DNA from 2 places in the Lysinibacillus sp. FSL M8-0134 genome. Region 2 is predicted to be linked to the other one. Evidence: riboswitches for the same ligand, from Rfam matches in the RefSeq annotation. Region 2 holds a riboswitch; the other holds the start of a gene.

Region 1 (10,675 bases), 2.7 Mb from region 2:
GTTGATAGGACGGCTTTTTTATATTTGGGCGTTAAATTTATTTCTTAATCTATATCATATATATGGTAATATACTATAGATGTGGAAAGTCATACTAATGGCTTTTTAGTTAGGAAGAGGTGCATGAAAATGCAAAAACATATTTTACTAGTTGAAGATGATGAGGCTATTCGTGAAATGGTAGAAAACTTTTTACTATTGGAAGGCTTCGGTGTTACAACTGCAAAGAATGGAGAAGAGGCATTACAGTATTGTTTAAACCATTCATTTGATTTAGTTATCTTAGATATTATGATTCCTAAACTTAATGGATTAGAAGTACTAAAAATAATTCGAGAACAAGCAGCGCTTCCTATCATCATTATGTCAGCAAAGGATAGTGATGTAGATAAAGCTTTAGGGTTAGGCTTAGGTGCAGATGATTATATTGCTAAACCATTTTCTATGCTAGAGTTTTCTGCTCGCGTAAAAGCCGTTATTAGACGAGCAACCAAATATTCTAGTCAAGTGGATAACAAACAAGATGTAGTAGTGATCGATAATTTAACGATAAATATGATTAACTTTTCTGTAGATAAAGATGGGCAAGAAGTGAAACTAACATCTAAGGAATTTGCCATTTTAAAATTGCTTGTAACAAATCGCCAGCGAGTTTTTACTAAGGAGCAAATTTATCAGACAATATGGAAAGATACTTACTACGGTGATGAAAATATTATTAATGTACATATAAGAAGACTTCGCGAAAAAATTGAAGATGATCCGTCTAATCCTCATTATATAAAAACGCTGTGGGGAATTGGCTATAAGTTTGAGGGATAAAATATGACGTTATGTCTATTACTAATTATTTTGTTGCTGGCGGGTATTATTCTTTATCAAAGAAAAGTAAAAAAAGAACAAGATGATACAATCCAATACATGCATGAAAAAATACAAGCAATTGTTAATAAACCAACTAATGAAAAGGTTTTAGTTGCTACGACAAATCCAGAAATTCAGCAATTACTGATTACAATAAATGCCTTATTGGATGACAAGCAAAAGGTTCTTGCTACACATCGAAAAATGGAAGATTCAATGAAAAAGATGTTGGCAAATATTTCACATGATCTTAAAACACCTTTAACAGTTGTATTAGGCTATATTGAAATACTTCAGCTTCAAAGTTCAATTAGTGAGGAAGAGCGACAGCGATTACTCACTGGTGTTCATGCTAAAACGTTAGAAGTATTAAAAATCATTCATACATTTTTTGATCTGGCAAAATTAGAGGCAGGAGATGCAAATTATCCAATCACGAAAATCAATGTTTGTGAAATATGCCGAAAAAATATTTTATCCTTTTACGATATGGTCACATCGGTGGGATTAAATATCAATATTTCAATCCCCGAACTTCCTATGTATGCCCTTGGTAATGAAGAAGCGTTAGATAGAGTTCTAAACAATCTATTATCAAATGCTATAGCTTATGGAGCGGATGGCAATGTGATTGGCTTAACCGTAAGAAATGATGAGACAAACATTTATATTGATGTGTGGGATCAAGGCAAGGGCATTGATGAATATCATATCGATACTGTTTTTGAAAGAATGTATACACTAGAAGACTCTCGAAATAAATCCTTCCAGGGAAGCGGCCTAGGTCTAACCATTACAAAGCGTCTTGTGGAAATAATGGATGGTTCCATCCAGCTATCAAGTATTCCTTATAAAAAGACCATTTTTACAATTGCTTTAAAACGAATGATGTATTGAATTCACACTGCCTGTAGAGCTTTCAATGCTTTACAGGCTTTTATTTTGCTCTTAAGAAATTTGTAAGAATCAAGTAATTAATTAGAGAGGTTCATTTTTTATAATGAAACTAGCCACAATTGAGGGAGAGATTTACATGACATACATTGTAAAAACAAATCAGCTTACGAAAGTGTACGATGGTAAAGAAGTGGTATCCACTGTCAATATGAACGTCAAAAAGGGAGAGATTTATGGATTTTTAGGTCCAAATGGTGCAGGTAAAACCACTGTCATGAAGATGCTAACAAATCTGACGAAGCCAACAAGCGGGGATGTAGAAATATTTGGCGAAAAGCTGACGGATCGATCCTATGAAGTACTAAAAAGAATGGGAACGATTATTGAGTATCCTATTTTCTATGAAAAATTGACGGCTAAGGAGACCTTAGAACTGCATTGCGAATATATGGGGTATTACGATAAAAAAGAAATTGCTCATGTTCTAAATTTAGTAAAATTATCAAATACAGAAGAGAAGCGTGTAAAAGACTTTTCTCTAGGGATGAAACAGAGACTAGGCATTGCACGTGCCATTATAACAAAGCCAGAACTTCTTATTTTAGATGAACCAATTAATGGATTAGATCCTGTAGGGATTAAAGAGTTGAGAGAGCTCTTCAAAATGCTCTGTAAGGAGTATGGTATTACGATTATCATCTCCAGCCATATATTAGGGGAAATTGAACAATTGGCTGATACAATAGGTGTCATTAAGGATGGTAGGCTACTCACGGAAGTTACAATGGAAACAATTAATCGTAATCAAGCAGATTATATTGAAGTCATTGTCAATGATGGCAAGAAGGCAGCTTTTATTTTAGAAAGTGTATTGAAGATTGCTAATTTTAAGCTGATGGATGACAACTCTATTAGAGTTTATGATTCGACAGTATCCCAAAAGAGCCTAACAAAAACATTAATTGAACATGACATCGAAATTGAAGAGATAAGCAAAAAAACAAGCTCACTTGAGGATTATTTCCTAAAATTAATCAATGGAGGAGTTGTCCATGCTTAATTTAATGCGTTTAGAAATGAAAAAGTATCATTTAGGCTCATACGTTAAGGGGGCTATTATTGCTAATTTTATTATTCTTGGATTTCTATTTTTGGTAGTAGGTATTTCCAAAGTGGAGGGGGACCAAGACCTTGAAAATTACCAGGTTGCTTTAAGTGTCATTGAATCAATGATTAGAGTCGTCTTTAGTATTTTTGCTTCTACGTTAATAGCTAAGTTGATTATCGGAGAATATAAATTTAAGACCATCACCTTAGCTTTTATGTATCCTATAAGTAGAAAGAAATTAATCGTCGCGAAGCTTGCCATTGTAATGCTTTTTACGTTTAGTACGATCATCATTTCAAATGCTTTTATTACAACGGCTTTCTGTGTTATTAGTGATAAATTTGATTTGATTCCAAATGTACTATCAAGCTCATTAATCTTACAACACATTCCTTCCGTATTGATGAATGCGATTGCTGCCTCGGGTATAGCTTTAATCCCATTGTATTTCGGAATGAGAAAATACTCCATACCAGCAACTATTATTTCATCAATTATAATAGTATCTCTGACTTCGTCTAATACAGGTAACTTTACGTTAAACGATATTATTTTTATTCCTATTACTTTAGCAATTGTAGGTCTAGGCATTGCCTATTTAGCCATTAGAAATATTGAAAAGGTGGATGTTTAATCAAAAAAATACCAGGTACTCATTCTATCTACAGAGTACCTGGCTTTTTATTATCCAAATATTGTTTCCCACAGTAAGTAAATATTCAGCGTAACAACAATGACTACGACAAACCAACCCAAAATTGTTGTAATACGGTGATTAACTAGGCTACCCATGATGTCTCGTTTACTTGTAAACATAACAAGAGGGATAAGTGCAAAGGCAATACCAAATGATAAAACAACCTGACTAAGAACTAGAGCATAGGTTGCATTCACACCAGATGCAATGATTGCAAGTGGAGGTACCATGGTAATTGCTCTACGTAAATAAAGAGGTATTTTTCTTTGAATAAAGCCTTGCATGACTACATCACCGGCTAAAGTCCCTACAGAGGAGCTAGCAAGCCCTGCAATAAGTAAACCAAGACCAAAAGAAATGGCAGCCAATGGGCCAAGAGCCTCTTTTAAGCCGTTATAGGCAACATCTAAATCTTCAACTACAACGCCTTGTGTATGGAATACTGCTGCGGCGATAATAAGCATGCTCATATTAATAGCTCCAGCAATAATCATAGCGATGATAATATCAATAAATTCAAAACGGAAAATGCGTCTTTTTTCTTCTTCATTACGACCAATAATACGGCTTTGAGTTAATGAAGAATGTAAGTAAATAGCATGAGGCATGACGGTTGCACCTAAAATACCTGTTGCTAATAATAGTGAATCTACACCTTCAAAGTGTGGTGTGAACATGCCAATCGCCACATCGCCCCATGCTGGCTGCGCTAAAAATGTTTGGAAGGCAAATGCTAATACGACAATTAAAACCATACCAGAAATCCCCGCTTCAAAGGCTCTGAATCCTCGTCTTTGGAGTTCTAAAATAGCAAATGAGCCAACCGCTGTAATCAATGCTGCTGGTAGCATTGGAATATTAAATAACAAATAAAGCCCTAAGGCTGCACCGATAAATTCAGCAAGGTCTGTGGCAATGATAACTAACTCTGCCTGAATCCAAAGGAATATAGAGGTTTTTTTAGAAAAATGCTCGCGTGCCACTTCAGGTAGGTTTTTTCCTGTCGCGATTCCAAGCTTTGCAGATAAGGATTGAATTAAAACAGCCATTAAATTGGAAAAGGCAATTACCCAAAGTAGCAAGTAGCCATATTGTGAGCCTGCTGTTATATTTGTGGCAAAATTTCCAGGGTCGATATAAGCTACGGCTGCAATGAAAGCGGGCCCTAAAAACGGTAAAAAGCGTCGCCAACCTTTTATATCTCCGTCTAAAACAGCCTCGGCTGGCGATTTTGTGACTCGTTTATAAACCATATTGTTCCCTCGTTTCAAAAAGTATCGTCAACGAAATAAAGTTTCCTATAGGAAAATAAGATATTAGTATTCTAACGCTAGGAATAAAAAAAGTGAAGTAGTTTGCATTATCTTTTGTTTAATAAGTATGGACAATTCTCATCATTTTCTAATTAGACTTTCACCGCTTGCATCGTTTACGATGAAAAGAAAAGGTGAAGGATGGATTCGACATGACCAATCGAATTTTAATTATAGAAGATGAAGAAAAAATTGCGCGAGTGCTACAGTTAGAGCTTCAATTTGAAGGCTATGAAGCAGTAATGGCTCATACAGGAACAGACGGTTTACTTCAATATCGTGAGCAGCAATGGGATTTAATCCTACTGGATGTCATGCTACCTGAGATGAGTGGTATTGACGTGCTAAAGCGAATTCGTGCAACAGAAACCCAAACACCTATTATTATGCTGACTGCCAAAAGTGAGGTGGAGGATAAAGTAAAGGGGCTAGATTTAGGCGCCAATGATTATGTGACAAAACCGTTTGAAATTGAGGAGCTGCTTGCGCGTATTCGCAATGCTTTACGTTTTTCACAAAAGGCTAGTCCAAAGCAAGCTGCTCTCACATTTGGACATTTATCTATAAACGAGCAAACAAGAGAAGTTGTATATTTTGATAAGGAGATTCAACTGACACCCCGAGAATATGATTTGTTGTTCTATTTACTAAAGCATCCAAAACAGGTACTGACTAGAGAGCAAATTCTAGAGGCTGTATGGGGCTATGATTATTATGGAGATACAAATGTTGTAGATGTTTATATTCGTTATGTCCGACAAAAGCTTGAAGCTGCTAATGCAAAGCCCATTATTCAAACGGTTCGTGGAGTTGGGTATGTGCTAAAGGAACATAGCTATGAGACTTAAAACAAAAATTCATTTACTAACAACGATGCTCATGCTTGTCATTTTAGTGGCAACTACTAATGGCATTTATTTTTTGTATGAGAAATTTGCCTATGATACGGAATACAATCAGCTCCAGTCACGGGCAAATGATTTAAGCTCTTCACTGAGTCAGTTAAATGCACAAACCAACCTCCAGCAAGTATTAAGGGCATATATGCCAACGGACGGTGCTGTCTATATTTATGATGGAGAGCGTTTGAAAACAAAGGTTCAGGCTACACTTGAAATGCCAGAGGTCCCTTCCATTACCTACACGATGCCTACCATTTGGATAGACGGAACAGTTGTAGACATAACATTACAGCAATCCATGGAAGAGGTAGAGCAGACATTAGACTTACTAAAGGTGATCTTAGTCGTTGTATCTATTATGGCAACGCTCCCCATTTTCTTAGCAAGCTTAGTACTTGGGCGCTTAATTTTATTACCACTAGAGCGTTTAAACATTACTATGCGTAAAAGTGCAGCGACAGGGAAATATGAAAAAATAGATATTCCTGAAAAGGGTGGAGACGAGTTAACAAACATTAATCGTACCTTTAATATGATGATGGAGAAGCTTGAACAGCATTATCAAAAGCAACAAGAGTTTGTTTCAAATGCTTCCCATGAGCTAAAAACGCCGATTACCGTTATTGAAAGCTATGCAAAATTACTCCTTCGAAGAGGCTTTGATAATCGTGAAGTTGCGCAAGAATCATTACAAGCGATCGCTAATGAATCGACTCGCATGCATGAAATGGTACTACAATTGCTAGAACTAGCTAAAAATAATGAGCATCTGGCTATTCATTTGGAACAGCTAGAGCTTGAACCGTTCTTGCAGAAAGTTGCCTCACAAATGCAGCAGGCTTATCATCGAACATTTATAGTCGATGCGAAGCTTCCAAGATTTATTTATAGTGATGAAAAAATCTTGAAGCAACTACTTTTTATTTTGCTCGATAATGCTAGAAAGTATAGTGAGGGTGAGGTGCGTATTCTTACAGCAGAAACAACCAATCATGCCTGCATTACCATCCAAGATTTTGGTATAGGTATTCCAGAGGAGCACTTACCTCATTTGTTTGAGCGTTTTTATCGGGTAACAGAGGATCGAAATCGTAAGACAGGTGGCTCTGGATTAGGGCTTGCGATAGCCCATGAGCTTGCAGAACAACTGGGCATAACCATTGATGTGAAAAGTACACTTGGAGAAGGAACAAGCTTTACCCTATGTATACCAAAGGAGGAGGAGCAATGAAAAAATGGGTTCTGATAATAATTGTTATTCTCCTTCTTTGTAGTGGAACGCTGTGGTTTATTCAGTATCGCTATTTTCATGTTGAACCACTTAGCAAGTCAGAGGCTATAAACCATATTGAAGCCATCTATAAAGCCCATGTTACGCAGGTGAAGAAACAAGGAGACACCTATGAAATGTTTTTTACACGTGACAATGTCAAGTATATAGCTATGCTAGATGCTAAAACACAACAGGTAACTGATTTAACAATAAAAGAAGGACAAACGAAGTTATTGTTAACTGAAAAGCAAATAAGACAAATGGTAAAACAGAAATATGGTGATGTTGAAAGTATAAAGTTAACAGATACCACTTATACGGTACGTGTTGAGAAAGAAAACCAACAAAAAGATTTAACTGTCAATGCCTACTCGGGTGAAATAGTATCGGTGGAAAATGTTGAGCCGCATAAACCACCTGTAGAAGAACCTATAATTACTGAACAACAGGCTATTCAAATAGCGCTAGGACAATTGACGGGGGAAGTGGACTCAGTTGATTTTGAAGAAACGGCAGAAGGTGGTTATTATTTAGTTGAAATTGAAACTCAGGATGACGAAGCCACTTTTCAAATCCATGCTGTTTCAGGGGAAGTTCTGTCCATTACATGGGATGATGATCAATAATTCATTCTCATGAAATTCTAATGTTTCTCTTATAGTTCTATCATCTTTGCTTGGTAAGCTAAGAATAGATAAAACAAAGGAGAGATAGATATGAAAAAAATGATTATGATTCCAGCATTAGTAGTTACACTTGGGGTTGGTGCAGCGATTGGCTCGACAACATTATTATCTGGAGATGCTCAAGAAAAAAAGGTGTTAACAATGCAAGAGATTGAGAAGAAGGCCCTTACAGTAGTTGATGGTACAGTAGCGGATATCGAGTTAGACAAAAATCAGTATCGTTCTATTTATGAAGTAGAGGTCTATACTGATACAGAAGAATATGATTTGAAATTTGATGCTTATACTGGGAAATTACTCAAGCAGAAAAAAGAACGTCGAGATAACGATGATATGGACGACAATAAACTAGCAACTACAGTAACTACTAACATTACTAAAGAGCAGGCTATCGAAACAGCCTTAAAGAAAGCAAAAGGTACTGTAACAAAAATTAAGCTCGATGATGGCATCTATGAAATTGAATTGAAAGATGGTCAATATGAATATGAAGTAGATGTGGATTCTATGACGGGGAATATTGTTGATTTTGAACAGGATTATAATGACTAATATAGAGAGCTACTGTAAAAGTAGAGCATACTTTTACAGTAGCCTTTTGCTGTTCTGAGAGAATTTGCTTGGCATTTGTAGGTGAATTCCAAACGATTTCGAAAAAAAGTCTATGTTTTTCTCTCATAAAAGTGAAAAATTTTCTTCTTTACTTTTTTAATTGACAGGCGTAATATGACATCATTATAAAAGTTTCAAATTTCTAAATCGCTGAAGCAACTAAACGCGGGGGACCCATTTTTGACGGATGGCATCAGCCATCCTTGGGGTGAATCTCTTCATTTGAAGAGTAGGGCTACTCAGGCCCGAATCCGACAGCTAACCTCGTAAGCGTTAAGAGCAGAAAAGTTGGAGCTTGGCAGACGGATGAGCGTCTACAAGTCTTATTTAGTGATGACTTGTAGGCGTTTTTTGATCTTATTTAGAAAGGCGAAACACACTCTATAAAACTAGAAGGTGTTTAACAATGAAATCCTCATTCAAACGTTATGTAATCGGTAAACCATTAAGATCCGATGCGTTAGGGGAACAAAAGCTTAGTAAAACAAAGGCATTAGCCATATTATCATCAGATGCCTTGTCTTCAGTAGCCTATGGACCAGAACAAATTTTAATTGTCCTGATGACAGTGGGTACACTTGCCCTTTGGTACTCTCTACCAATTGCTGCTGGAGTCGTTATCTTGCTTGTGGCACTAATTCTCTCCTATCGTCAAGTTATTTTCGCCTATCCACATGGGGGAGGGGCCTATGTAGTATCACGGGAGAATTTAGGGGTAAATGCAGGTCTTGTGGCTGGAGGGTCCTTACTTGTTGATTATATTTTAACAGTAGCGGTAAGTGTATCAGCAGGTACAGATGCCATTACTTCGGCATTTCCAAGCCTCCACCCCTACAATGTACCCATTGCTATATTCTTTGTGGTTTTTTTAACAATCTTAAACTTACGTGGTGTAACAGAATCTGCTTCTATTTTGGCATACCCAGTCTATCTGTTTGTAGGTGTTATGCTCTTGTTAATTGGAATGGGGCTCTATCATGTCGCAACTGGTCAGGTGCCAGCAGAGCTACATCCAAAGGTCGGTACACCGGTTGCAGGAATTAGTTTATTTATTTTATTAAAGGCATTTGCATCAGGGAGCTCAGCTTTAACAGGGGTAGAGGCTATTTCAAATGCCATCCCTAATTTTAAAAATCCTGCTCCTAATAACGCAGCTAAAACGCTTTTAGCAATGGGTGCTATTTTAGCCGTTTTATTTATAGGCATTGTTAGTTTGGCTTATTTTTATGGGATTGCGCCAACAGCGGAAGCTACAGTTGTTTCTCAACTTGCAGAAGCGAGCGTAGGTAGAAATCTATTTTATTACATTGTCCAGGGTACAACGGCAATGATTTTAGTTCTTGCTGCAAATACAGGTTACTCAGCATTTCCTTTGTTAGCAGTAAATTTATCAAAGGATGGCTTTATCCCAAGAATATTCCAAATTCGGGGAGACCGTCTTGGTTATTCAAATGGCATCCTGATGCTAGGTGCAGCGGCTATTGTCTTAATCATTTTATTTGATGGAGCAACTGAGCATTTAATTCCACTATATGCTGTAGGGGTATTTATTCCGTTTACATTAGCGCAAACAGGAATGATGCGAAAATGGTGGCGTGATAAACCTAAAGGATGGATTGCAAAATTTACGATCAACACAATTGGTGCTGCTATTTCTTTCATCGTAGCGATGATGTTTTTTGTAACAAAAATGCCTCAAGTATGGCCAGTGTTTATCTTTTTACCAATTATTATTTTTCTATTCCATCGGATTAAGCTCCATTATCAGGCCGTTGGAGAACAATTAAGATTAAATCATGAGGAACTAGCTGCTATTGAGGGGAATGTTTTTATTGTACCAGTAGCTGGTATAACGAAAGTTGTTGAAAATTCCCTTCATTATGCGAAATCATTACATGTTGAGAAGGTAATTGCATTTTACGTAGCCTTCGACCAAGCGGATGCAAAGGCTTTTGAAGAGAAATGGAAGGCCTGGCAACCAGATGTACGACTAGTAACTTATTATTCACCATATCGCAGTATCACACAGCCATTGATTAAATTTATTGATAAGGTGGAACATCAATGTACGAAGACAGGTCATAAAGTAACAGTTGTCATCCCACAATTTTTACCGAAAAAAGGGTGGCACCATATGCTACACAATCAATCTAGCTTATTAATTCGTACGACACTGTTATTTCACAGAAATGTCGTCATTATGACAGTACCTTTCCATTTATCAAAATAATGCTAGCAAGCTAGAAAATAGTCTGTTATAATCAGTACGTTGATTGAAAACACGAACGTTTACAATTGAAAAGTTGCAGAATACCATTAAATT
Region 2 (10,675 bases):
AAGGTTATATACAGCACAATATTGAGTATACAGTGTCTAATAAGCCAAATGAGACAGACATTCATCCCAATCAATTGTGTCAAAATATAGTATTAGAATTAGTTATCCATATGCTACAAGTCCAAAAAATTAAAGTCTTATTTGACGGGCAAGGTTTTGGTGGATTATAGAAATTTATCGCTCAACTCAAATAAAATGAATGAAAAACTAATATATACGTCTATGTATAGATTTAATTGCTACATATTCTAGCGATAGGAGAGCTCTCTAAAACTAAAAAAATGAAATGAGGGAAATTTTTTGAGCGATCAATTAGAAAGTCAATTTCAACCTTGTCCTGTAACATCAACTGAACAAATTCCATTAACGAATGAGATTACACCCGTAGTCACTACACCAGTTACAACACCAACTATTAAAGTTCCAGTTGTACTGGCAGAACCAACATTGCAAATTGTTGTTGAGTCGGATATTACACTTAGCCCTGCTGCAACAGAAATCAAACGAGTGAAAAAGAATGTCTTCTTAAATCAAGTAAAACTAGTACCAGTTAGCTTTGCTCGTATTGCTGGCACTGATTTCTTTAGAGTAACAAGAGCTAAATTATTTGTAGCAGGACATATTCGGAAAAATATTGAATATGCTTCATCAGCATGTAATGGAGCACTTCGAGACAGAATTGCAGACGTACCGTTTTCAGGTTTTACAGACCTTATTTTCCCACAAGCACCTGGTGGAGCTACACCAATCCTAGGCATTTCCGAGTTTGCGGAAGCGAACTTCCTTAATGAAAGAACGCAAATGGATGCACGATTAGATAAGGCATTCTTCCAAAATCTCGTTAAATACAATGAACAACCATTTGGTGAATTAGTAGCAGCAAACTTCTTCGAACTTGATTTTTCACCAATTATGGCAGCTCCTGAAGGAACATTCAGCACATTACGTGAAAAAATTGTCTTAGAACTTACTGTAAAAGTATTGCAAGTTCAGCAAATTCGTCTTGGTGCTGGCAGCAGTGTAATAACGCCAGTTCTCTTAGGACTTACACCTCCTCCTAGTCCTTGATCATTGCTAGATTAGAGGAAAGCAGAACGACTTATAATATACTAACAAAGCTAGTAGTACAAACAGATATTTGTTTGTACTACTAATTTTCTGATTGTAGGATAGATCAATAAAAGTGTATTTAGTTGGACTAATAATAGAGTATAAAATTGAATTTGAGGATATATGAATCGATGTTTACTTTTGGTAATCTTTCGAAGCAATTAATGTACAATATGATTTGTCCTTAATGATATTTGAATGAATAGCAATAGAATGATATCCATTCAATGAAAAAAGGGTGCCTATAAAAATTGGCAACCCCTTTTTTTCAATATTAATTAACTGTTTCTAAAACACGTACAAATTGTCCTTTTGAGTGAGGGTAGCCTGCTTGTGTAATTTTTACTTTTACAAGTTGTCCGATTAGATTTTCTGGACCCTCAAAAACTACTTTTAAGTAGTTGTCTGTATAGCCTGTTAGAAGGCCTTCTTCTTCACTGCCATCATGCACAAATTCTTCAGGAATAACTTCTAGCACTTGATCTTCAAAACGAGAAGCATACTCTTTTGCTAGTTGATCGTTTAAAGCGATGAGTCGATGGACACGTTCATTTTTAATGTCTTCATCAATTTGATCTTCCATACGTGCAGCTGGAGTTCCTGTACGAGGAGAGAATGGGAAAACGTGTAGCTCAGAGAATTTATGATCACGGATAAAGTTATATGTGTCCATAAACTCTTCTTCTGTCTCGCCAGGGAACCCAACGATTACATCTGAAGTAACAGCTAAATCAGGTAGAGCCTCATGTAATTTTGTTAAGCGCTCACCAAAGAATTCCATTGTATATTTACGGCGCATACGTTTTAATACTGTATCAGAACCAGATTGAATCGGAATATGTAAATGATTCACGACAATCTTTGATTCACGTAGTACTTCAATTACTTCATCCGTTAATTGACTAGCCTCAATAGATGAAATACGAAGACGCTTTAAGCCTTTCACATTAGCTTCTAAATCACGTAGTAATTGAGCAAGATTATAATCTTTTAAATCTTGTCCATAGCCACCTGTATGAATACCGGTTAAGACAATTTCAAGATAACCAGCGTCAACTAATTGCTGTGCTTGATGTAATACTTCTTGTGGGTCACGAGAACGCATTAAGCCGCGCGCCCAAGGAATAATACAAAATGTACAGAAATTGTTACAGCCTTCTTGGATTTTTAATGAAGCACGTGTACGGTCTGTAAATGCAGGTACATCCAATTCTTCGTATACACGGTTTTTCATAATATTACGTACAGCATTAATCGGTTGACGTTCCGCACGATATTGTTCAATATAACCAAGTAATTTCGTACGATCTTGTGTTCCGACAACGATATCGACACCAGGGATAGCCATAATTTCTGCAGGGGATGTTTGAGCATAGCATCCTGTTACACAAATAACTGCATCCGGATTTTGGCGGATTGCTCGACGAATAACCTGACGAGATTTTTTATCTCCAGTATTCGTAACTGTACATGTATTAATGACGTAAACGTCTGCTTGTTGATCAAATTCTGTACGATCATAGCCTTCTTCTTTAAACAGCTGCCAAATTGCCTCTGTTTCGTAATGATTTACTTTACAACCTAGAGTATGGAAACTCACGATTTTTGATCGCTCGTTACTCATAATATATATCATCCTTTCAATTCACATTACCTTGTGTTTGCAACATTTAAATAGTTTTTTGGTGTACATATTTTAGATACGTGATTTATGATAACATAAACCTTATGAAATCAGTACATATAAGATTTTTTTGTGAAATAATTAAGTGATTTGCTTCAATATAGTCATCTGATAACTTCTGTGTTCTTAAAAGTTTACATTTCAGCTTTTATTATATAGAAAGAAATTAGACGCCAACGTGAAAAAATGATATGATTCGAAGAGGTACGTACATCTTGCTTAGTGAAGGAGCGTTTAACAATGGAACAAAATTTTGCGCGTATGATTGATCATACATTATTAAAGGCTGAGGCAACAAAAGAACAAATTGAAACATTATGTGCAGAGGCTAAACAATTTAATTTTGCTTCTGTTTGTGTAAATCCAACGTGGGTTAAACACAGCAGCGAGCTATTACAAGGTTCAGACGTTTTAGTTTGTACCGTTATTGGTTTCCCATTAGGTGCTAATACACCAGCTGTTAAAGCATTTGAAGTAAAAGATGCAATTGCAAACGGTGCAAAAGAAGTAGATATGGTTATTAATATCGGCGCATTAAAGGATAAGAACTACGAACTGGTACAAGCTGATATTGCGGCAGTAGTGGAAGCAGCAAAAGGTCATGCACTTGTAAAAGTGATTATTGAAACTTGTTTATTAACAGATGAAGAAAAAGTGAAAGCATGTGAACTAGCGGTAGCTGCGGGTGCTGACTATGTGAAAACATCTACAGGTTTCTCTACTGGTGGCGCAACAGCAGAAGATATTGCGCTTATGCGTAAAACAGTAGGTCCTGAGCTGGGCGTTAAAGCTTCAGGTGGTGTTCGTAGCTTAGAAGACATGAAAAAAATGGTGGAAGCTGGTGCAACACGTATTGGGGCAAGCTCTGGTGTGGCCATTATGAACGGTTTAATTGCTGATTCTAACTATTAAAATTTGTATATGGATTGGCCACAAGCTAATACAATTTATTGTAGGAGCTTGTGGCTTCTTTGTGTGCAATTAGAATAATATTTTTTTCTTCACATATACTCCACTGATGAATGTGAATCAGGAAGGAGGATGCCATGTTTACACAGTATAAGTATTGGAAGCCTTATATTAGCCCCTTTGATCCCTGTAAGCCCATAGAAGTAAAGTATTATTCAACGCCACCACAACTATATATGGGTTTTCAACCACCCGGACTACCACAATTCCAAACCCCAAGGGAAGCTTTAATGGCTGGAACACTATGGCCCCAATTATTTAGCCCATACCCAATTCCCCTAAAAAGGAGGGATGAAGCATGACTAAAAAGATGCCACCAGAATTTTATAAACAATTAGAAGAAATTCAGGCAATTGATTTCGTCATCGTTGAATTAAACCTCTATTTAGACACCCATCCACACGATTATGATGCCATTCAGCAATTTAATGAAAATACTGAGAAAAGTATGAAGCTCAAAATTGATTTTGAACAAAAATATGGACCGCTCATGAATTTTGGGAGAAGTTATTCGAATTATCCTTTTAACTGGATTGATACACCATGGCCATGGCAAGTCTAATCTAAAGACTAGGAGGAATAATCTTTGTGGTATTACGAAAAAAAGCTCCAGTATCCGGTGAAAGTTAGTACATGTAATCCAATGCTTGCTAAGTTTTTAATAGAGCAATATGGAGGAGCAGATGGGGAACTGGCAGCGGCCCTTCGCTATATGAACCAGCGCTATACCATTCCAGACAAAGTGGTAGGGCTCTTAACCGATATAGCGACTGAGGAATTTTCTCATTTAGAAATGATTGCTACGATGATTTATAAGCTAACAAAAGACGCTACGCCAGAAATGCTAAAGGAAGCGGGTCTAGGGGATCATTACGTGAATCATGATAAAGCATTATTTTATCAGAATGCTTCAGGAGTACCATTTACAGCAACCTATATTCAGGCTAAGGGAGATCCTATTGCGGATTTGTATGAGGATATTGCGGCTGAAGAAAAAGCGCGTGCCACATATCAATGGATTATCGATTTATCAGATGATACGGATTTAAATGATAGCTTGAAGTTTTTACGTGAACGTGAGGTTGTCCATTCCCAGCGTTTTAGAGAGGCAGTAGAAATTTTAAAAGATGACAGAAATCAGAAGAAAATTTTCTAAGACAAAAAATGGATGGCTGTATTCAAGTGAACTTGAAACAGCCTTTTCTTTGCTATTGAATGTTGGAAAATAAAGTAAGATCTTCTCGATGACCGATCATCACCAATAAATCTTCCTTTTCAATAATTTGCTCTGGAGAAGGAGAAATAATAATTTCACCTTCACGCACAATCGCAATCACACTGACGTTATATTTTGCACGTAAATCTAAATCCCGTAAATTATGCCCAGCCATTTTGGAGGGAATCATAATTTCTTCAATACTGTATTCCTTGGATAGTTCGATATAATTCAGCATATTGGGGGATAGTAGCTGATTTGCCACGCGCTCTCCCATATCTCGTTCAGGATAAATAATCCAATCAGCACCAACTTTATCTAAGACTTGCCCATGTCTTTTACCAAGTGCCTTTGCAATAACCTTTTTGATTCCTAGCTCTTTTAATAAGGACACAGTTAAAATACTAGACTGCATATCGTTACCGATTGCCACAATGACACAATCGAAGTTTCCTATACCAAGGGATGTTAAAGCTTTTTCTTCTGTTGTATCAGCTACTACTGCATGGGTTACATAAGGTTCTGCATCCTCAACTCTTTCTTCATTTACATCAATTCCTAATATTTCTTGTCCCGCTTCATGTAATCGTCGGGCGACACTTGTTCCGAATCTTCCTAAGCCTATTACGGCATATTGTTTGATTGCCATAGATCACACACTCCTCTAATTTGATTATCCAATCATAATATTTCCTTTTGGATGTCGAAAAGCCTCTTTTTTTCGTCGTTTTGTAATGGCGAAAGCTATAGTTAATGGACCAAGTCTTCCAGCGAACATTGTCAAAATAATAAGAACACGACCACCTGGTGTTAGTTCTGGCGTTAGTCCCATCGAAAGACCAACAGTAGCAAAGGCAGAGGTAGCCTCAAATAAATACATCATGAAGCTATGCCGTTGTTCAATAATACTAAGAAGAATTGTCACAACTATAACAATCATGGCGCCACACATTGTGACAGTTAACGCTTTTAAAATGGTTTCGTTGACAATTCGACGTTTAAATAAAACAACATCTTCTTTCCCTCTGATTTGTGACCACATGGTAGCTACTAATACAGCGAAGGTTGTAATCTTAATACCACCAGCAGTGGAACCAGACCCAGCTCCTATAAACATTAAGAGAATGATTAAAAATAATGTGGAATGGGTTAAGTCACCAATTGCAAGAGTATTGGACCCAGCTGTTCTTGGTGTTACAGCTTGATAAAAAGAACCTAATATTTTGCCCCACTCAGATAATGGACCGATTGTTTTTGAATTGCTATATTCAAATAAAAAAATCAAAATGGTTGCGCTAGCAGTCAATAGAAGTGTAGTCGCTAAGACAATTTTTGTATGGACGGAGAGCCTTTTTGTCTTTCGATATTCATACAATTCATTCATGACAATAAATCCTAAGCCACCAATTGTAATTAGCGCACAAATTGTCAAAACAACAAATGGGTCATCTACGTAGGATGTCATTCCGTTAAAACCACCCATTAAATCAAATCCTGCGTTGTTGAAATTAGAAATGGCATGAAAAAATCCAAAATAAAAAGCTTTTCCTATCGGCATGTCAAATGAAAAACGAATAGTTAAAATAAGGCCGCCGATTATTTCAATTAACGCTGTAAAGAGCAATATTCTTTTTACTAATTTAACAAGACCAGCAATCGAAATATTATTGAATGCTTCTTTTAGCAACAATCTTTCTTTTAAAGAAATTTTCTTTCCAAGTATTAAAAATAATAAAGTTGCAAATGTCATAAATCCTAGGCCACCGATTTGGATTAATGATAATATCACCAATTCTCCAAAAATGGAAAATGTATCTCCTGTATCCACAACAATCAACCCTGTGACACAAGTTGCAGAGGTAGCGGTGAATAATGCATCTAAAAAGGGTAGTCCGTTCCCATCCTCAGTGGAGAAAGGCAGCGTTAAAAGAAACGTCCCTATCACAATAATCAATGCAAAACCAAGTACGAGAATTTTGGGAGGATTTAATGTATTTTTAAAATTGTTCATCGTGTTCTCCTTAATCTTTTATTAAACGGCATAATAAAAAGACCTACTAAAAAAGCATGCACAGGCATAGAAAAACATGCTTTTAATGGTGGTCTTGTATGACCTCCTTCGCTTTAGCCGACGAAGTTAGCTGACGGGTAGGATGGCGAAAGAGATTCTCATCCCTTCTGCAATAGCAGAATTAACCCCAAAAGATTGGGTCCTCCGTTCTCAACGTTTGAGATTTGGCCGATATGAAATTGAATGTGATTATTCTACGCCCATATTCTATTTTTTGTAAACCCCTTAATTAATAGGAAAATGTAATTATTTTATATTGTGAGCGAAATATTCATTAATAATTCGAGCAAAAATAAAACCAAAAATTCACTTGATATTTTCGCACACTTTCTATTGACCATTATTAGACAATACGATATAATTTTTTAGTACACAACAGAAGGTTATTTGCCTAATTGTGTATTGACGTGTGTTCGGAGGGAGGGAAAGAGAGATGTCAAAAACTGTCGTTCGCAAAAACGAATCGCTTGAAGATGCTCTTCGCCGCTTCAAACGTACTGTATCAAAAAGTGGTACAATTCAAGAAGTTAGAAAGCGCGAGTTCTACGAAAAACCTAGCGTAAAACGTAAAAAGAAATCAGAAGCTGCACGTAAACGTAAGTGGTAATTTAATTTCCCATTAAAAATCCCTACGTTCATAACACGCAATTGTATGATTCACTGAGCAGACAAAGTTATACCTGAGATTAATCACAATGTTGATTAATTTCAGGTATTTTACATTGCTCATTCTTACGTACATAAGAAAAAGCCGAATGAAATCAAGTTGATTCATTCGGCTTTTTTGTACATACTAAGTGTTGGTATTTGGAATAGAATTAAAGAAGTTAATAAACTTTTAAGATTTGTGAAACTTTTCGCATGATAGACCGTATATAAGAGGAGAAGCATGTTAGAAGGGAGGGAAAAAGGTGCGAAAACGGAGAATCCTCAGCTATCTATTAGTAATATGGATGACTTTTTTGTTAGCGTTTCCATTAACTTCGGCTTTTGCAAGCAGTAAGGTCTACCAGGTTCCTATTCATAATGAAGTAGAGCGAGGACTTCACGCATTTTTAGAACGAGCTTTTAAAGAGGCTGAAGAAAATAATGCCGAGGCCATTATCTTAGATATACATACGCCTGGTGGCTTTGTAAATGCAGCAAGTGATATCGCCATGCTTATGGATGCCTCGGATATACGTAAGATTGCTTTTATTAATAAGGATGCCCATTCAGCAGGTGCTTTTTTAGCATTACATGCGGATGAAATCTACATGGTACCAAATGGAACAATCGGTGCAGCAGCGGTCATTGATTCAGCTGGGAATGCAGCAGATTTAAAGGCAAATAGTGCCTGGCTTGCTCAAATGCAAGCAGCAGCAGAAACATCTGGGCGTGATCCAAAGTACGCTTTAGCAATGGCTGATTCTAATTATGACCTGCCTGAATATCGTGCGGAAGGGAAAAACTTGTTAACTTTATCAGCCTCTGAAGCATTAAAGGTCAAGTACTCTGAAGGAACAGTTAAAAATTTTCAAAAGCTATTAGAGGTAACCAACCTGAATGGTAGCGATGTTGTTTCAATCGAACCGACCTTTTCTGAAAAATTGGCTCGTTTTATTACAAATCCAATCATTGTCCCGATTTTATTATCAATCGCAAGTTTAGGACTTGTGATGGAGCTCTATTCGCCAGGCTTTGGCGTTCCAGGTATAATGGGGTTATCAGCACTTGGTTTATTTTTCTTCGGACATATGGTTGCAGGCTTTGCGGGTTATGAAACATTATTGTTATTTATTGTTGGTTTAGCGCTTGTAGTTGCAGAGTTTTTTGTCCCCGGTGGTATTGTTGGTATTTTAGGTGGCGTATTAATAGTGCTAAGTCTGATACTGGCAGGTGCAAATATGATGCAAATGATAATAGCAATTCTCATTGCGTTGGTGATAGCGATGATAGGAATGGTGATTCTGATGAAATTTTTCGGGAAAAAACTGCATGTCTTAAACAAGCTTGTGTTAATGGATGCAACTACGACTGAGGAAGGGTATGTGTCCAATGTGAATCGCACAGAACTGCTAGGTAAAGTGGGGAAAACGCTTACGCCACTTCGTCCAGCAGGTACTATGGTTCTTGGTAATGAACGCATTGATATTGTTTCTGAAGGTGGCTATATCGATGTAAATCAACATGTAGAAATTATTAAAGTTGAAGGCTCACGTATTGTTGTGAGACGAACAGATAAAGAGATGGAGGAATAGAAAATGGGATTTGATTTAGCTCTAATTGGTCCAATTGCTGGATTGGTTATTTTATTCATAGTTCTCGCGGTATTCTTTACCTTTGTACCGGTAGCACTATGGATTTCTGCACTGGCTGCAGGTGTTCGTGTTAGTATTTTCACATTAATTGGGATGCGTTTACGTCGAGTAATTCCTTCTCGAATTGTCAATCCGTTAATTAAAGCACATAAAGCAGGTTTACCTGTTACAATCAATCAACTTGAGAGTCACTATTTAGCAGGTGGTAATGTAGACCGTGTTGTTAATGCGTTAATTGCGGCTCATCGTGCCAATATTGAACTTTCGTTTGAGCGTTGTGCTGCGATTGATTTAGCTGGTCGAGATGTATTAGAAGCAGTTCAAATGTCTGTTAATCCAAAAGTTATTGAAACACCATTTATTTCAGGTGTAGCAATGAACGGGATTGAAGTTAAAGCTAAAGCTCGTATTACAGTACGTGCCAATATCGAGCGTTTAGTCGGTGGTGCTGGAGAGGAAACAGTTATTGCCCGTGTTGGTGAAGGGATCGTTTCGACAATCGGTTCGGCTACCCATCATACTGAAGTTTTAGAAAATCCAGATATGATTTCACAAACCGTTTTATCAAAAGGTTTGGATTCAGGGACAGCCTTTGAAATCTTATCCATTGATATTGCTGACGTAGATATCGGTAAAAACATTGGTGCAGAATTACAAATTGAACAAGCACAGGCGGATAAAAACATTGCGCAAGCAAAAGCTGAGGAACGTCGTGCGATGGCTGTTGCCAATGAGCAGGAAATGATTGCGCGTGTTCAAGAGATGAAAGCGAAAGTAGTAGAAGCGGAGGCGGAAGTACCGCAAGCGATGGCTGAAGCATTACGTTCTGGTAATCTGGGGATTATGGATTATATGAACTATCGTAACATTCAAGCGGATACTGCAATGCGTGACTCGATTTCAAAAGTAAGCACAGATAAACCTGAAACGAATGAACCGAATGCTTAATAACGGAAAGGAGCGGAACTAAACATATGGAACAATTAATACTCTTTGCCATAATTGCTATAGTCAGCTCTATTTTCGGAAAATCAAAAAATAAAAAGCCTCAGAAACAGATGCCTCCTTTTAATAAAGACACAATGGTTGAGCCACCAGTAACGGAGGAAACGCCACATCGTACAGGGAAAGCACAAAGCTTTGAGGATTTTGCGCGGGACTTTATAGGCGAATGGATTCCTGAAAATCAGAAAGCCGAAGAGCCTAAAGTAGAAGCGCAGAAGAAGAAGGAAGTTCCAAGCTATGTTGCTCCGCCTGTCATTCAAGCGGATGTACCTAGTCGTTCTTCTAATCGAGAAAATAGGGGACGTCTTGCTGCTGGGAAA

Evidence for each region. Region 2 has a riboswitch for cyclic di-AMP ahead of MKY49_RS14945 (TrkH family potassium uptake protein). Riboswitches for the same ligand answer to the same signal wherever they lie in the genome.
Region 1: another riboswitch for cyclic di-AMP. It lies ahead of MKY49_RS00970 (APC family permease); the one in region 2 lies ahead of MKY49_RS14945 (TrkH family potassium uptake protein).

The regions. Positions count from the first base shown of each region.
Region 1 is NZ_JBBPAJ010000001.1:174,956-185,630, forward strand. Features, by position in the region: gene MKY49_RS00925 (response regulator transcription factor) at 130-822, shown strand; gene MKY49_RS00930 (sensor histidine kinase) at 826-1,761, shown strand; gene MKY49_RS00935 (ABC transporter ATP-binding protein) at 1,898-2,821, shown strand; gene MKY49_RS00940 (ABC transporter permease) at 2,814-3,503, shown strand; gene MKY49_RS00945 (Nramp family divalent metal transporter) at 3,554-4,819, opposite strand; gene MKY49_RS00950 (response regulator transcription factor) at 5,032-5,727, shown strand; gene MKY49_RS00955 (sensor histidine kinase) at 5,717-7,012, shown strand; gene MKY49_RS00960 (PepSY domain-containing protein) at 7,009-7,680, shown strand; gene MKY49_RS00965 (PepSY domain-containing protein) at 7,771-8,292, shown strand; cyclic di-AMP (ydaO/yuaA leader) riboswitch at 8,491-8,639, shown strand; gene MKY49_RS00970 (APC family permease) at 8,759-10,582, shown strand.
Region 2 is NZ_JBBPAJ010000001.1:2,912,606-2,923,280, reverse strand. Features, by position in the region: gene MKY49_RS14985 (BC_2427 family protein) at 1-170, shown strand, start outside; gene MKY49_RS14980 (CsxC family protein) at 301-1,068, shown strand; gene mtaB (tRNA (N(6)-L-threonylcarbamoyladenosine(37)-C(2))-methylthiotransferase MtaB) at 1,385-2,734, opposite strand; gene deoC (deoxyribose-phosphate aldolase) at 3,035-3,706, shown strand; gene MKY49_RS14965 (spore coat associated protein CotJA) at 3,841-4,065, shown strand; gene MKY49_RS14960 (spore coat protein CotJB) at 4,062-4,325, shown strand; gene MKY49_RS14955 (manganese catalase family protein) at 4,350-4,919, shown strand; gene MKY49_RS14950 (potassium channel family protein) at 4,972-5,628, opposite strand; gene MKY49_RS14945 (TrkH family potassium uptake protein) at 5,653-6,990, opposite strand; cyclic di-AMP (ydaO/yuaA leader) riboswitch at 7,091-7,230, opposite strand; gene rpsU (30S ribosomal protein S21) at 7,484-7,657, shown strand; gene MKY49_RS14935 (NfeD family protein) at 7,962-9,290, shown strand; gene floA (flotillin-like protein FloA) at 9,294-10,298, shown strand; gene MKY49_RS14925 (hypothetical protein) at 10,325-10,675, shown strand, end outside.